Glaciimonas sp. CA11.2: one gene and its partner. The protein of the gene in region 2 interacts with the protein of the main gene of each other region in a pairwise test. Links are inferred from orthologs where the notes say so. Each region holds a gene or a part of one and is shown on either strand. Other genes may lie near its edges.

Region 1 (6,090 bases), 640 kb from region 2 along the record:
AGAAGCGCGTCTTCCGTGCATTGTGGATCGCCCGTATTAACGCCGCTTCTCGTGAGCATGGCGTTACATACAGCGTATTCATGAATGGTCTGAAACGTGCCTCTATCGAACTGGACCGTAAAGTCCTGGCCGATATGGCAGTGATGGACAAGCCAGCGTTTGCTGCGATTGTCAATCAAGTTAAAGCCATCATCGCTGCGTAATTAACGACGTAGTTTTGCTAGTGCAGCTGAGTTGAGGTCACCTCAGGTAACTTTAATTTATGAAGCATGCGCAATCCCGAGCGGGGCAGAGGTGTATACCTTATGCCCCGTTTGTGTTTTTTAACTGCCATTTTATTCTGTATCGAATACGATTTCATTCGTTTGTCTTTGCTGAATTTTTAATGGTTTCTTGTTCCCGTTTGCTTTGGAAATGAGAGTGTGGATAGATTAAAAGTGTGTTGTTACGCCGCCTGAATGCCCTTGGCAATTTGACGATAGGTGTAACGCAGTGGATGCGGATAACGCCGTTATTTAAACACTTTTTTAATTTCTCCCCTTCATTACTAATGCTTATTGGAATTTTTCGGCTTCCCATTGGAGCAGGAAAAACTGCATGAACTCCCTAGAACAACTTGTAACGCAAGCCCAGGCTGATTTTATTGCCGCAATTGATGCGGCTGCGCTGGAAAACGCCAAAGCCAAATATCTTGGCAAAACCGGTCAAATTACCGAGCAAATGAAAGGTCTGGGCAAGCTCGGACCGGACGAACGTAAAGTGCAAGGTGCCGTGATCAATGTCGCCAAACAGCAGATCGAGAACGCGCTGACCGCGCGCCGTGATGCGCTGGCAGACGCGCAGATGCAAGTCCGTTTGAATGCCGAGGCAATTGACGTGACTTTGCCTGGTCGTGGTCGTGGCGTTGGCGGAATTCATCCCGTGATGCGGACCTGGGAACGGGTTGAAGAAATTTTCCGGTCGATTGGTTTTGATGTGGCCGACGGTCCCGAAATCGAAACAGATTGGACTAACTTTACCGCATTGAATAGCCCGGAAAATCATCCTGCGCGCTCAATGCAGGATACCTTCTACATCGAAGGCAATGACACACAAGGCAAGCCGTTGCTATTGCGTACGCATACCAGTCCGATGCAGGTACGCTATGCGCGCATGAACAAGCCACCGATCAAAGTAATCGCACCCGGTCGCACTTATCGTGTGGACAGTGATGCTACCCATTCGCCGATGTTTCATCAGGTTGAAGGTTTGTGGATCGCTGAAGATATCAGTTTTGCCGACCTAAAGGGCGTGTACCTGAATTTCGTCAAAGCGTTTTTCGAAACCGACGATTTACAAGTCCGCTTCCGACCTTCTTATTTTCCTTTCACCGAACCATCGGCCGAAATCGATATCGCATTTGGCAGTGGCGCACTAAAAGGGCGTTGGTTAGAAGTGTCCGGTGCAGGTCAGGTTCACCCGAGCGTTGTGCGCAATATGGGTCTTGACCCTGAGCAGTTTATCGGTTTTGCGTTCGGCTCAGGTCTCGAGCGCTTGACAATGTTGCGTTACGGGATCAGCGACTTGCGTCTATTTTACGAAGGCGATTTGCGCTTTTTAAAGCAATTTAATTAGAAATCGCGCTCGCCCAAGACGTCTCGGATGCTATGTGCCGCCTTCATGGCGAGCAAGCTGATCCGAGTCTTCCATGATGAAAGGTTTTTGAAGGTTTACTATGCAATTCTCTGAAAGCTGGCTGCGTACAATGGTCAATCCGAGCATGACTTCGGACGAATTATCCCACTTGCTGACGATGTCAGGCCTCGAAGTAGAAGAGGTCGCGCCGGTTGCGCCGCCGTTCACGAATGTCGTGGTTGGCCACGTGTTAGACATCGCCAAACATCCGAACGCAGACCGACTCAATGTGTGTCAGGTCGATGTTGGAACCGGCACTGCGTTGACAATCGTGTGCGGCGCATCGAACGTTCGCGCTGGCCTTAAAGTGCCGTGCGCGATGCCGGGAGCCATGCTGCCGCCGGGTGCTGACGGCAAACCTTTTGAAATCAAAGTGGGCGAGTTGCGTGGAGTTGAATCGCACGGCATGTTGTGTTCGGCCCGTGAACTGAAATTATCCGAAGAAAACGAAGGTCTGCTGGAATTGCCCGGCGATGCTTCAGTAGGAATGAATTTTCGTGATTATTATGAGCTGAATGATCTGAAATTCACGATTAAACTGACGCCGAATAAGGCCGATTGCCTTTCCGTATTGGGCGTGGCGCGCGAAGTGTCTGCATTAACCGGCACCGAACTTAAGCATCCAGCTTACCAGGCAGTAAGCGCCAATATTTCAGAAGTATTGCCGGTCACTATTTCGGCACCAGATTTATGCGGCCGTTTTTCGGGCCGCGTTATTCGCGGTTTGAATGCCAGGGCTGCGACGCCGCAATGGATGAAGCAACGTCTGGAACGCAGCGGTCAACGCTCGATATCGGCACTGGTGGATATCTCCAATTATGTAATGCTGGAACTCGGTCGTCCGACCCACGTGTTTGATCTGGATAAAATCCATGGCATTCTTGATGTACGTTGGGGAAAAACGGGTGAGTCACTCAAGCTGTTAAACGGCAATACCGTTAGTGTTGATGAGTGGATTGGCGTTATTGCAGACGAACAGCAAATCGAATCGCTGGCCGGTATCATGGGTGGTGACGCGACCGCTGTTTCGTTGGAGACGCAGAACATTTATCTCGAAGCAGCGTTTTGGTTTCCGCAAGCGATTCAGGGACGCGCACGCCGGTTTAATTTTTCCACAGATGCCGGGCATCGTTTTGAACGGGGCGTTGATTTTGCGACCACGGTTGAACATATCGAACGGATCACAGCGTTGCTCATCGAAATTTGCGGCAACGGCGATACCAAAGTCGGTCCTGTTGACGACCAAAAAATTAACTTGCCGTTACGCTTGCCCGTCACCGTTCGCACCGCTCGCGCTGTGAAGGTGATTGGTGTGCCGCTGACCGATGCACTGATAGCGGATATTTTTACACGCCTTAATCTGACGTTTACGCAAGAGCCGGGTATTTTTTCGGTTACACCGCCGTCCTACCGTTTCGATATCGAAATTGAAGAAGACCTGATCGAAGAGATCGTGCGCGTGTACGGTTTTGAAAATATACCTGCATTGCCGCCGGTTGCGCCGAATGAAATGTTTATTGCGCCTGAAAATACGCGCTCTTTGTTCGCAATCAGCCATAAGCTAGCCGCGCTGGACTATCAGGAAGTGATTAACTTTAGCTTTGTCGAAGAAGCCTGGGAAGTTGACTTTGCGGCTAACGTGCAACCAATCAAACTGATCAATCCTATCGCTAGTCAGATGAGCGTGATGCGTTCTTCATTGATCGCCAGTTTGGTCGCAAATGTGAAATACAACTTGAACCGTAAAGTGAGTCGCGTCCGTATTTTTGAATCTGGTACCGTATTTTTGCGTAACGTAGATAGCCAGGACGGCGCGTTAGCAGTCGCAGGGTTCGATCAACAGAAACATGTCGCTGGTCTGGCGTACGGTCCCTACGCTGAAGAGCAATGGGGACAGGTTAGCCGCGTCGTCGATTTTTATGATGTAAAGGCAGATCTCGAGGCCTTATTCGCTCCGGCAATATTGCGCTTCGCTAAGATTGATCATCCGGCCTTGCATCCTGGCCGCTCGGCACAGGTCATGTTGAACGGCAAGGCCGTTGGATTCATTGGTGAGCTGCATCCGCGCTTGCAGCAGAAATATGACCTTCCGCTGGCGGCAGTTGTATTTGAGATTACGGTAGAGGCTTTACAGCAACGCGAAGTTCCCAAGTACGTCGACATTTCTAAATTCCCGGCAGTGGTACGGGACCTCGCGGTGGTCGTCAATCAAGGTGTTCCCGCGCAAGATTTGCTGGATATTTTTGCCACCGAAAAGAGTACTAACAACGCCTGTCGAATTCTGCAAGCCTTTGTTTTATTTGATGAATATCATGGCAAGGGATTAGAAAATGACGAAAAAAGTCTTGCTTTCCGGTTTACCTTGCAAGATACTGAAAACACCCTTCAAGACGATACCGTTGATGCTGCCATGACCGCTTTGATTGCGGCAATTGGAAAGATTGACGGCGCGAAATTGCGCAGTTAAGCAAACGCTGGATTGTTAAAAAACATAAAACCTGTCAGGTAATACACATTTGGTAGGCTTACATTTTGACGTGAAGTTTGTGCCAGTAGTAAGTGTCGTTGGTAGGTTTTTTCATGCCAGCTTTGAGCCAACCTTAAAGTTAATCTTTATGGTTGGAAAATAAGGCTATGCTTTAAAGTAAGCTCCAGGTGCGTGACTGAGAGGCGCTATGACGAAGCTGTTCGTGCTGAAAAGTCGCATAAGTAGAATGCTCGTTTTTTTGACGTGGCGAATCGCAAAACAGGGTGAGAACAACGGAATGAACGCAGAATGAGCGATATGCAGGCAGTTGAGTTTGAATCGGTATTGGACGCTGATCTGAATCGGGCGATGCGCGAGGCACAAGCGCGCTCGCAGGCTGAAAAAGATTTACCGACATTAACAAAAGCCGAGTTGGCGGAGCTTTTATTTGAACAAGTTGGCCTTAACAAGCGTGAAGCCAAAGATATGGTCGAAACTTTTTTTGATGAAATGCGGAATGCGTTGGAACGCGGCGAAGCGGTTAAGTTATCAGGCTTCGGTAATTTTCAATTACGTGACAAGCCACAAAGACCTGGTCGTAACCCTAAAACCGGTGAAGAGATTCCTATTTCCGCGCGTCGTGTCGTCACTTTTCATGCCAGTCAGAAGCTTAAAGGCATGGTCGAAGCGACTTCGCAACAACCTTTTTCCCTCGTTCTTTAAGCTAATTCATGAATGATCGTATTAGTAAATCTGAGGTTATCGTCTTGCCGCCTATTCCTGCAAAGCGCTATTTCACTATTGGTGAAGTAAGTGAACTTTGTGGCGTAAAACCGCACGTTTTGCGTTATTGGGAGCAGGAATTTACGCAATTGAAGCCGGTTAAGCGGCGCGGTAATCGTCGTTATTATCAACATCATGAAGTATTGTTGATTCGGCGTATCCGCGAACTGTTATATGAGCAAGGTTTCACCATTAGCGGTGCGCGTAACAAACTCGATGGCAGGATGGCGCAGGCAGAAAAAGATTCTATGGCCGCCGCCGCGGAAGCTGCACAGAATAAAATTAACCTGATCGAAGTACGCCATGAGTTGGAGCAAATTTTAGCTTTGCTGACTTTAGTCGCACCTGAAAAAAACTCGGCATCCATCACGCAGTAGTTGGTGTTTGCTGGTGGTTGTCATACTGTGCATGGGCCTCGATGGTGCCGTTAAAGAGTCGCATAAAACTTTCCAAAAGGTGCATGAGAGTTTCATAAGCGCCGCCTGAAAATACGGCGGCACTTGTTGACAGATACGTTGCCTTGTTTCGCTCACCTCAACCGATCATTTTTCGTCTCATTCTTATGCTCAGCGACCCGCGTTTCCCCAATCTGTTTATCCTTAATCATCCGTTGATTCAGCACAAGCTGACCCATATGCGTAGTAAGGATACGTCGACGCGTACTTTCCGCCAGTTGTTGCGTGAAATTACCCAATTGATGGGATATGAGATCACGCGGGATTTGCCGTTGACGACACAGCGTATTGAAACCCCGATTCAAAGTATGGACGCGCCGGTAATTGCCGGACGTAAGCTTGCCGTGGTGCCAGTTCTGCGTGCAGGTATTGGTATGAGTGATGGCTTGTTGGATTTGGTGCCATCGGCCCGCGTGGGACATATTGGCGTCTACCGCGATCCTGCCACGCTGGAGCCGATTGAGTATCTTGTGCGTTTGCCGGATTTGGCTGAGCGCACGTTTATTCTTTGTGACCCGATGGTGGCGACAGGCAACTCAGCCGTGTATGCGGTCAATGTACTCAAGCAGCGTGGTGTGACCGATGCGCAAATTGTTTTTCTAGCGTTGGTTGCCGCACCGGAAGGCGTGCAAGTATTTCAGGATGCGCATCCACACGTTAAATTATATGTGGCCAGTCTGGATTCCCACCTTAATGAACATGCGTATATTG
Region 2 (11,339 bases):
AGTCAGGGTGAACGGCAACGTTTTTAAAAAAGCATCGGATAATGCGCCGATCAACGGAAGCGCCCGCGCATTTTGGGCGCGACGTGCGAATTGCGCACGTTTTAGCGACAACTGTTGGGCCAATAGTTCATCAAATTTCATTCGTACCCACGCAGGGTGAGAACGATCTGCCAACGCTCCTTCGTCAATTTCAGGCGGTGGATTATGTAATAAACGGACAGCTGGCTCAAACGGGACTAATTGATAGGTTTTTAGCTGGGCCGGGGATAAAGTGTCACGCCATTCTATTTTTTGCATGGCATCGGCGATTGATTTGCGCAGAAAAAGTTGCGACAAACCTTCGCCTGACGGATAAACGGGCGTTAATGCGCTTGGCAGCGGCGCACCCTCAAGGACGATTTTGTAGGTTGGATGGACTACCTCGGCACCAAAAAAACCGTGCCGGATTTCGCCGCGCGCACGAACGCGTGTGCCGACCGCCAATTGCGTGATTTGGCTGCCGTAAAAATTGAGAAACCGCATCATCAACTGACCACTGTCATCTGCCAATGTCACAACCAGTTGGCGCCGTGGCCGATATTGAACGTCGCAGGCGCTGACAATGCCTTCGACTTGTGCGACGGTGGTTCCCATCATACTAGCCTGATGGATGGTGACGACCTGGGTTTCGTCCTCATAGCGGGCTGGCAGATGCAACACCAGATCCATATCGGTACGTAAGCCGAGGCGTGCTAACTTGGTTTCCCTGCTCGCAGCAGGGGCTTTGGCGGGCTTACGAAGTTTGGTGGCAGATGATGGTTTTCGCGTTGGTTCAGGCATATAGGCCGTAAATGTGGCGGCTGGGCGTAAAATAGCGGGTTGTTTGAGGTTAATACAGAACTTATGCAAAACTTATGCAATATAAGCGCAACGCCTGGTCCTTAGAGTTGTGCCATTGTAAAGGCTACTCGACACATTCGTAAGGTGCATAAACCTTAAGTGTTGATAGATCGGATATTTTTAATCTTATTATTTACTCAGTTATTAGTTAAGTATGCATTCTCTTTCCGATTACGATTTCACCCTACCACCCGAATTGATTGCGCAACTGCCGTTGAGCGAGCGTAGCGCCTCTCGTTTATTGCATGTTGACGATGCATCGTTTGGCGCATTAGATGGTGCGTCATTAATTGATCGCCAGTTTACGGATGTGGTGGATTTGCTATCACCCGATGATTTATTGGTATTCAACGATACCCGCGTATTGAAAGCCCGTTTCTTTGGTGTCAAAGCGACTGGCGGCAAAGTCGAGGTACTGGTCGAACGCGTGATCGATAACCGCACCGTGCACGCGCAGGTGCGCGCGTCAAAATCGCCGCAAACGGGGACGCAGATACGTTTAGCTGAAGCTTTTGACGTCACCGTCGGCAAGCGTGTCGGTGAGTTTTTTACACTGATATTCCCAGCGGATGTATTCGAACTGATCGAGACGCATGGTCGCTTGCCGTTGCCGCCCTACATAGAGCACACGGCAGACGCGTTCGACGAGACGCGCTATCAGACCGTCTATGCGAAGCAACCTGGTGCCGTAGCGGCGCCGACTGCAGGCTTGCATTTCGATTTGGCGTTGCTCGAGCGTTTGCGTGAAAAAGGCATCGGTTTTGCCTACGTCACCTTGCACGTCGGGGCCGGGACTTTCCAGCCGGTACGTACTGAAAACCTTGCCGACCATAAAATGCATACAGAGTGGTACACAATCGATTCTGCGACTGTGGAGGCAGTCCGGGCGACCAAGGCCGCTGGTGGTAACGTCGTCGCTGTGGGAACTACTAGCTTGCGTGCGCTGGAATCAGCTTCCCAAACCGGTGAATTGCTGGCCGGCGGTGCCGATACTGCGTTATTTATAACGCCGGGTTATCGCTTTAAGACTGTTGATCGTCTCATTACCAATTTCCATTTGCCGAAATCGACATTGCTGATGTTAGTGTCGGCTTTTGCCGGTTACGATGTGATCAAGGCAGCTTACGCGCACGCGATTTTACAAAAGTATCGGTTTTTTAGCTATGGCGATGCCATGTTGCTTACTTATCGGCGAAGTAGCGGTAAAGGTGCCGAAAAATGAAATGATATTGCGTTTATGCTGGGCTACGTTGTAGAGCATTTGTTCTGTGATCGCCCGCAATATAAAATGCAAAGCGCGTGACGGCGCGTTTGATGATGTCAGGCGTGCCAAAGTGCGTGCCAAAAATACAATTGAGAATCCATATGCTTGAATTTACGCTGCTTAAAACTGAAGGAAACGCACGCCGAGGCCGCGTTAAACTCAATCACGGTATAGTCGAAACACCGATTTTCATGCCAGTCGGCACATACGGTTCAGTCAAGGCCATGTCGCCGCTGGAACTAAAAGAGATCGACGCACATATTATCTTGGGTAATACCTTTCATCTGTGGTTGCGCCCGGGTATCGAAGTCGTCAAAAAGTTTGGTGGTCTTCATAAATTTATGGGCTGGGACAAGCCGATCTTGACAGATTCCGGCGGATTTCAGGTGTTTTCTCTCGGGGCGATGCGCAAGATTACCGAAGAAGGTGTCAAGTTTTCATCGCCTATTAATGGTGATAAGTTATTTTTGTCGCCGGAAGTATCGATGCAAATTCAGAAAGTCCTGAATTCTGACATCGTGATGCAGTTTGATGAGTGTACGCCGTACGAAATTGACGGTCGTCCTGCCACGCAAGTTGAGGCAGCTGAGTCGATGCGCATGTCTTTGCGCTGGGCCAAGCGCTCGCAAGATGAGTTCATTGGCGGCGAAAACTCCAATGCTTTGTTCGGCATAGTCCAGGGCGGAATGTTTGAACATTTGCGCGATGAGTCGTTGGCGGGTCTAAGCGAGCTGGATTTCCATGGCGTGGCGATTGGCGGTCTGTCGGTCGGCGAGCCAAAAGAAGAAATGATGCGCGTACTGGAACATATCGGCCCTAAGTTGCCAGCCAACAAGCCGCATTATTTAATGGGTGTCGGCACGCCGGAAGATCTGGTGGCCGGTGTTCAAAGCGGCATTGACATGTTTGACTGCGTTATGCCGACGCGAAACGCGCGAAACGGTTGGTTGTTCACGCGTTTTGGTGATGTGAAAATCAAAAATGCGCGCTATAAAGAGGATATTCAACCGCTTGATGAAACCTGCGGTTGCTATGCATGCCAAAACTTTTCACGTGCTTATTTACATCATTTGCACCGCACTGGGGAGATTCTGGGCGCGCGTTTAAATACGATTCATAACTTGCATTACTACCTCGATTTAATGCAAAACATTCGTAATTCTCTCGATGTCGGGGGATTTTCGGCATTTGTAGAGCAATTTCATGCAGATCGCGCGCGCGGGGTTTAACGAAGAAATACTGCAAAAAAGTGCCAAAAACTGGCAAAAAATAGGTAATTAAGAGGGAGAAGTCGCAAATCACTCAGCGTTGCCCCATAAGCATCTGCCTAGTATTTAGGCAGTATGCTATTCCTGGGCCGCCCAATGCTAAAATGCGAGGCTATTTTAAAACAACCATCAGGAGCATTCTCGTGTTTATTACTACTGCACATGCGCAGACTGCGCCCGCCGCCACAGCATCTACAGGCCCTTTTGGTCTGGGTGGCAATCTGACTAGTTTCCTGCCGATCATCTTGATGTTCGTCGTTTTATACTTCCTGATGATTCGTCCGCAGATGAAACGTCAGAAAGAACAAAAATCCATGATGGATGCTTTGGGTAAGGGCGACGAAGTCGTCACAACCGGCGGCATTCTGGGTAAAGTTGTAAAAGTCGCTGATGGTTACGTGACGTTGGAAATCGCCAGTGGCACTGAAGTTACTCTGCAAAAAAACGCAGTGACAACATTGCTGCCTAAAGGCACGATCAAAGCACTGTAAGCACCTCGCTGATTGCTGGCGTGATAAGAACGTTCACTGATAATTTTACGATTTGGGCTTTAAGCGTGAGTTTATTGGTTGCATAGTGGTTGCTTACTATTCACCCATTGCTCGCTCTCATAAATTGTGATTTTATCGGTGAGGCGTTCTTAATATCATCAGGTTCAGTAGTGGTTGTGGATGTGAGTATTGAATCGTAAAAGTTGAAAAGCCAAATTTTTGCCGTTTTGCCAATAGCTTCGCTATTGATCATAAAAACCGACAAAATTTGTTTTTCTTAGTAATTTTTCGCCTTGAATCCTCGCCTTGATTCCTGAAGTGAGACGCTGTCTGTTTTATCAGACGTTTCTATCGGTATCGGGCATTATTTTTAGTAGTACGAGTATGTTGCAAATTGCGTTTTGCAAGTTGCGGACTCACACCAAACGCTGAATCACTATGAATCGCTATCCAATCTGGAAATATATTGTGATCGTCATCGCGCTGTTGTTTGGCGTGCTGTACACACTGCCGAATTTTTTTGGCGAATCACCTGCGGTACAAATCAGCAGCATAAAGTCTACCCTGAAGGTAGATAGTGCGTTGAGTGGGAGGGTGGAACAGGTTCTGGACCAAGCCAATCTGGCGCCCCTCAATGTTATCTTTGATAATGCCGGTGCCGAAGGCTCGGTGCGTGCGCGTTTCAAGGATACGGACACCCAGTTCAAGGCTAAGACCGTACTGGAAAAAGCATTAAATACCGATCCGACCGATCCAACTTATAGCGTCGCGTTTAATCTGGTCCCGAATACGCCGCAATGGCTACAAAGTATTCACGCGTTCCCTATGTTTCTTGGGCTTGATTTGCGCGGCGGAGTGTATTTCCTGATGCAAGTTGATGTTAAGGCGGTCGCCAACAAGCGCATTCAGGGTTTGCAATCAAGTGCTCGCAGCATTTTGCGCGACAAGGATATACGTTATAGCGGTATTGATCGTAACGGTGATGCGATTGAAATCAGTTTCCGCGATCAAGATACTCTGGGCAAGGCAAAAACCTTACTGGCAGATCAATTGCCGGAGCTGACGCTGACCGATGGACCAGTTGGTGCCGATCCAAAGCTGATTGCGACCTTGAAAGCGGATGTGTTGAAAACAACCACTGATCAGAGCGTGCAGCAAAATATTCTGACGTTGTCCAAGCGCGTCAACGAGTTGGGTGTTGCCGAACCGATCATTCAACGCCAAGGCGCTGATCGCATCGTGGTGCAGTTGCCGGGTGTGCAAGATGTAGCGCGCGCCAAGGACATTATTGGTCGTACCGCCACCCTGGAAGTGCGGATGGTCGATGAGTCAGTTACGCGCGGTACCGAGGCAACTGCCGCTGTGCCGTTTGGTTCTGAATTGTTCAAGATTGGCAAGAACGCCCCGGTGGTTTTGTACAAAGATCCCGTACTGACCGGCGACTATATCTCTAACGCGTCTGTGTCGTTTGATCAAAATCATCAGCCAGCGGTGAGTATTGATTTGAATGGTGATGGCGGGCGCAAGATGCGCGCTGCTACACGCGACAAAATCGGTAAAGCGATGGCAGTCGTTCTGTTTGAAAAAGGCAAGGGCGAAGTCCTGACGGTAGCAACAATTCAAAGTGAGTTGGGTTCCAGCTTTCAGATTACGGGCATGGGTACGCCACAAGCGGCTGCCGATCTGTCGTTGTTGATGCGTGCTGGTTCGCTGGCTGCACCAATGGAAATTATTGAAGAGCGGACCATCGGACCGCAACTCGGTGCCGAGAATATCAAAAAAGGTTTTGATTCAACCATGTACGGCTTCCTGGTGGTCTCGATCTTCATGATCGCGTACTACTTGTTATTTGGTGCGTTTAGTGTGATTGCGTTGTCGGTCAATCTGTTGCTTCTGGTAGCAGTATTATCGACGCTGCAAGCAACCTTGACGCTGCCCGGTATCGCCGCGATCGCGTTGACACTCGGTATGGCAATTGATGCCAACGTGCTGGTGAACGAGCGGATACGAGAAGAATTACGCAAAGGGAACTCACCGCAAGCGGCGATTGCTTTGGGCTTCGAGCATGCCTGGCATACCATTCTCGACTCTAATGTGACCGCATTAATTGCCGGTATTGCGTTGCTGACGTTTGGTTCAGGTGCGATTCGCGGCTTTGCAGTGGTGCATTGCCTTGGTATTCTGACCTCGATGTTTTCAGCGGTGTTCTTCTCGCGTGGTTTGGCCAATTTGTGGTACGGCCGCCGTAAGAAACTGACATCATTGTCGATTGGTAAAGTCTGGACGCCGGGCGATTAATTGTTTGTCTGTTGTCTGATAAAAATTGCTAAAGTAATTGTTGATATGACCGGAGTGCCAATTTTTACTCCCTGCAGTGCAGGTTAGAAAGATGGCACGGTCGAACTGAAAGGTCTGTGATGGAATTTTTCCGAATTAAAAAAGATATTCCGTTTATGCGCCACGCATTGATTTTGAATGCGGTGTCAGCGCTAACGTTTGTCTTAGCCGTGTTTTTCCTTTTTCATAAAGGATTGCATTTATCGATCGAATTCACCGGTGGTACAGTGATGGAGCTGACGTACAGTCAACCGGCAAATATCGACGGCATCCGCAAGACGGTCGAAGATATTGGTTTTACTGACAATCAGATCCAAAGTTTTGGTACTGCGCAGGATGTCTTGATTCGCCTTCCAGCCAAAAAAGGCGTCAGTTCATCTCAACAGAGTGAGACTGTTTTGACTGCGTTGAAGGCCGTGAATCCTGACGTTCAGTTGAAACGCACCGAGTTTGTCGGGCCGCAGGTTGGTGACGAACTGGCACATGACGGTTTGATGGCATTGCTGTTCGTGATTATTGGTATCGTTATCTATCTGGCGATTCGCTTTGAGTGGAAATACGCAGTCGCAGCGATCATCGCTAACTTGCATGATGTGGTGATTATTCTAGGATTTTTTGCCTTCTTCCAGTGGGAATTTTCTCTTACCGTATTGGCGGCAGTATTGGCCGTATTGGGATATTCCGTCAATGAATCGGTGGTGGTGTTTGACCGGGTTCGCGAGACATTCCGTGACCGAAAATACGGCAAAATGGCGACGCCGGATGTATTGAATCACGCGATTACAAGCACAATCTCTCGCACAATTATCACTCACGGTAGTACCGAAATCATGGTGTTATCAATGCTGATATTCGGCGGCCCAACGCTGCATTATTTTGCTGCTGCGCTGACCATCGGTATTCTGTTTGGTATTTATTCTTCGGTATTTGTCGCTGCTGCGCTGGCTATGTGGTTGGGTGTTAAGCGCGAAGATCTGATCAAGCCGATTAAAGAAAAAGATGAAACTGAAGGCGCTGTAGTTTAAGTGTCAGTTTGAAATCCCAGTTTGACTCCCGATCAGCCCCGTTAAGAAAAACGGGGCTTTTTTTCGTCTGTTGCTGACGTCTTTGCAATTATCAGTATGGATATGACTGCTCAGTTATTTATGCGGCCACTGAGCACTTTAAGCGTCAGGGATGTTGAGACTCAGTAACGCTGAACTAAGGCATTTTCCATGTGCATCAAGCGCTAGCGAGCGAGTAACGCCGCCGCCGAGTGCTTTCTGCAAAACAAAATTCATAGCGCCGAGGTTGGGTAGCATATAGCGGACGACTTCGCCAAATACGATATCGGCGAAGTGCGCTTTCACTACCTCGGCGGTGACATATTTTTCTAATAGTGGATAGTCTTTGCCATCATAAGCAATGAGCGAAAGGTTAGAAATATCTCCCTTGTCGCCAGCGCGAGAATGGGCAATATCGCGAAGCTTCATGTCAGGTCTCCTTATGCTGAATAGTGAATAGAGGTCATGACCGAAGCCTCCGGCAGCAACGTTGAGCGCACGGCAACCACATCTTTCGCCACCTTGGTTGCACCGCCGCCGCCAGCTGGTCCGCAGGTATATAAAGTCTCAACTTCATTACCGATGCGGATGGCTTCTTTCAGGCTGTCGGTACGCGCTACTACGCGGATGCGGACTTCGTACGGCTCCGAATCTGGCATACTTAAGCCAGCGCCATGGATAGCATTGACGCCGATTAAGTCATACCGGATTTCGTCAACTTTCACTTCGGTTGTTTTCAATCTTTCAGCAACAATATCTAGCGCGAATTGAGCGCGTGCCAAGGCACCGGGACCGGCATACGACATTTGTCCTTCACCGATATAACTATCGATGTAGCCAATCGATACCTTTAGCATGCCGGTCTTTGGATGGCCTGTCGCGCCATGAATGGCGACCCGATCCGTACCGATTTCGGAGATCGTTACTGCAGAGAAGTCGGCCACGACATCTGGCGTCAAATAGGCCGCCGGATTATGAATTTCGTAGAGCAGTTGTTCCTTGCATGTCGCGGCCGTGACCCGCCCGCCAGAACCAGCCACCTTGGTAATAATCACGCTGCCATCCTCGGATACCTCGCCAATCGGAAAGCCCAACCGTGCCAGGTCAGGGACGTCCTTATAACCTGGGTCAGCAAAATAACCACCGGTAATTTGCCCTGCGCATTCGAGCAAATGGCCTACTAACGTACCTTGCCCGAGTCGATGCCAATCGTCCATCTCCCATCCAAACGCATGAATCAGCGGTGCGAGAACTAAGGCCGGATCGGCCACACGGCCGGTGACGATCACGTCTGCGCCTTGGGCCAAGGCATCCACCAACGGTTGGGCGCCAAGATAAGCGTTGGCAGACAGTAAGCGCTCGCCCAATGCCATCACTGGACTGCCACTCTCGTCTACATAATGACCTTGCTGAAGGATGGACAAAACGTCATCGCCAGAAATCGCAGCAATTTTCAGTTTGGTCAAACCCAGTGATAACGCAATCTCCTTAATCTTGGCGGCGGCGCCAAGTGGGTTTGCGGCACCCATATTGGTAATGATTTTGATCCCTTTTTCGCTGCAAATCCGCAATACCGCCTGCATCCTGTCTGCGAGCAGCGGATCGTAACCCAGCGTAGGATCTTTCATTTTTGCTTGTTGGGCCAAGGCAATCGTGCGCTCTGCAAGGCATTCGAATATCAAATAGTCGATATTGCCTTTTTCGGCCAGTTCAATTGCTGGCTCAATGCGGTCGCCCGAGTAGCCAGCACCGGCTCCAATACGGATATGTTTCATTATTTCTCCTTTCACCTAGCGCCTGTATTCGGACGCCAGCCATCAAAGTGGACATTATTAATTCGGCACTATCGATATAAAAATACCAACGTAGATAACACTGGTCACGGTCATCATTGGGCCTAACGTTACAGCGGAAAAATCCCGAGAATAACGCAAGCGATGGTCATCACAATTGATGCTGCAAATAGATATTTGAACGTGTATTTTTGATGATCAGCCAGATCGATTCCGGCAAGTCCTGCGACCAAAAATGTGGCTGGTGTCAGCGGACTGATAGGAAATCCTGTCGTCATCTGACCCAATAATGCCGCCTGTGCCACCTGGATCGGCGGCACACCCAGCATATGACTGACCTCCGCGACTACCGGAAGCACGCCGAAATAAAACGAGTCGGGATCGAACAGTAAAGAGAGCGGCATCGACAGCAATCCCAGCACCACAGGAATATGCGACGCCATTGAGGGTGGCACCAAGGCGACCGCTGCCTTTGCCATCGCCGAAAGCATGCCTGATTTGGTCATGATGCCGGTAAATACGCCTGCCGCAAATAGAATGCTGGCCATCAGCAATGCCGCTTTAGCATGTGCGTCGACGCGGGCGCGTTGCATGTCCACGTTCGGGTAATTGATCATCAGCGCGAGGACGACGCCAACCATAAACATCACCACTGGATCAATCTTGCCGCTGATCATGACGCCAAGGACGATCACTGTTAGTGCAATGTTGATCCAGAAATTGCGAGGCCGACGAATCTGCTTTTCGAGATCGGTCAATTCATGCTTGTGGACAAATCCGATCGGCGCGCCGTTGGTCAGACCTAAACGGATTTCCTCTTTCCGGCCCAACCAATAGGACACTCCGAAAACAAATACCAGACCGATCAGTTGAATCGGTATCAATGGAGTGAAAATTTCGCTTACCGGTATATGAAGCGCAGCCGAAGCACGGATCATCGGGCCAGTCCATGGTAAAAAATTTACGCCGGCTGCCAGCGATGCAACACAAGCGAGAACCCGTTTGTCTATACCAAGCCGCGTATACAGCGGCAGCATCGCTGGAATTGTCACCAGAAAGGTTACCGCGCCCGAGCCGTCAAGATGGATCAGCAATGCCAGCAACGCTGTGCCGGGAACAATGCGCGTCGGACGACTTCCCACCACCCGCAAGATGCCGCTGATGACGGGGTCGAGCATGCCTGCGTCAGTGACGATTCCGAAGAACAAAATAGCAAATACGAACATTCCTGCGACGGGCGCAATATTGGTAATGCCGGCGACAATGAATTTTGAGGTTTCCAGCCCGAAGCCACCGATCAGCGCGGCAATAATTGGTATGGCAATAAGCGCCACCAACGGCGACATTTTTTTGGTGAGGATCATCGTCAGCAATACGATAATCGTGATAAATCCGAGCAGTGCCAGCATGTTGTCTCCAGGTTTTTTAAATATGCTTATCTAGGTAGCATTTGGGTATATTCTGAATGGCTTTATTTATATTGTAAAATTAGATTTTTAGATGAATTAATCGGTAATTGAGATTAATTGACCGTCAAATCAAAATGCGAGTGGTGGGTGTAGCGAACACTAACTTTTCTCAATCTATCGTTGAGCCGAACGTATGCAGCCTAATATCTCCACAAAGTTACTCCACGCGTTTCTTGCCCTCAACGAGTGCCGGCATTTTACGCGGGCGGCGCAGCGATGCCATTTGTCGCAGTCGGCATTTAGCGTGGTGATTCAAAAATTGGAGACGACAGTCGGTACGCAACTGGTCGAGCGCGATACACGTAACGTCACACTCACTGCAGAAGGTGAAATTTTTGTGGAAGTGGCGCGCAGTCTTGTTGCTGATATCGAATCCGCATTTTCGGATATGGCCGATTACGTGGCTCGCCGTAAAGGACGGGTATCCATGGCGGCACTGCCATCGTTGGCCGCCAATGGCTTACCGGCGGTGATTGCGGCGTATAAAAAACAATTTCAGGGGATTAGCGTTCAGCTTTATGACGCGCTATCCGATCAATGTCTGGAATTGTTGCGATTGGGAAAGGTCGATCTGGTGGTGACCGCACCTGGCGCTCGTTTGATGGAGTTTGAGACGAGAACGCTTTGCAGTGATCCGTTTTACCTCGTTTGCCGACGGGATCATCCTTTGGCGGAAAAAACGAGTATCGCCTTAACCGACTTAACCGGCTGCGATTTGATTCACCTGGCGAAGTCCACTAGCGTGCGGCAAAAGGTCGATCTTCTTATCCGCAATATAGCGGTCAACGATACGGG

The links.
Region 1: the proteins of secD (region 2) and pheT interact in binary tests that used the Escherichia coli proteins (3 or more experiments, as listed by UniProt). The link is inferred for Glaciimonas sp. CA11.2 from one-to-one orthologs.

What each region holds. Positions count from the first base shown.
Region 1 is NZ_JAVIWL010000001.1:309,023-315,112, reverse strand. What follows is about bases 1,371-4,427. They hold pheT (phenylalanine--tRNA ligase subunit beta), read left to right. Parts: upstream 1,371-1,714; coding sequence 1,715-4,141; downstream 4,142-4,427. Other genes in these bases: pheS (phenylalanine--tRNA ligase subunit alpha), read left to right, coding at 1,371-1,614. In the rest of the region: rplT (50S ribosomal protein L20), read left to right, coding at 1-203; more of pheS, read left to right, coding at 598-1,370; RGU75_RS01285 (integration host factor subunit alpha), read left to right, coding at 4,451-4,864; RGU75_RS01280 (MerR family transcriptional regulator), read left to right, coding at 4,873-5,301; upp (uracil phosphoribosyltransferase), read left to right, coding at 5,487-6,090.
Region 2 is NZ_JAVIWL010000001.1:944,714-956,052, reverse strand. The notes cover bases 3,820-6,770. They hold secD (protein translocase subunit SecD), read left to right. Parts: upstream 3,820-4,340; coding sequence 4,341-6,200; downstream 6,201-6,770. Other genes in these bases: secF (protein translocase subunit SecF), read left to right, coding at 6,320-6,770; yajC (preprotein translocase subunit YajC), read left to right, coding at 3,820-3,902. In the rest of the region: ATP-dependent DNA helicase RecG, read right to left, coding at 1-819; tRNA preQ1(34) S-adenosylmethionine ribosyltransferase-isomerase QueA, read left to right, coding at 1,034-2,101; tRNA guanosine(34) transglycosylase Tgt, read left to right, coding at 2,245-3,372; more of yajC, read left to right, coding at 3,555-3,819; more of secF, read left to right, coding at 6,771-7,264; RGU75_RS04040 (hypothetical protein), read right to left, coding at 7,403-7,711; RGU75_RS04035 (acyclic terpene utilization AtuA family protein), read right to left, coding at 7,723-9,057; RGU75_RS04030 (citrate:proton symporter), read right to left, coding at 9,186-10,484; RGU75_RS04025 (LysR family transcriptional regulator), read left to right, coding at 10,678-11,339. UniProt on the Escherichia coli protein: Part of the Sec protein translocase complex. Interacts with the SecYEG preprotein conducting channel. SecDF uses the proton motive force (PMF) to complete protein translocation after the ATP-dependent function of SecA.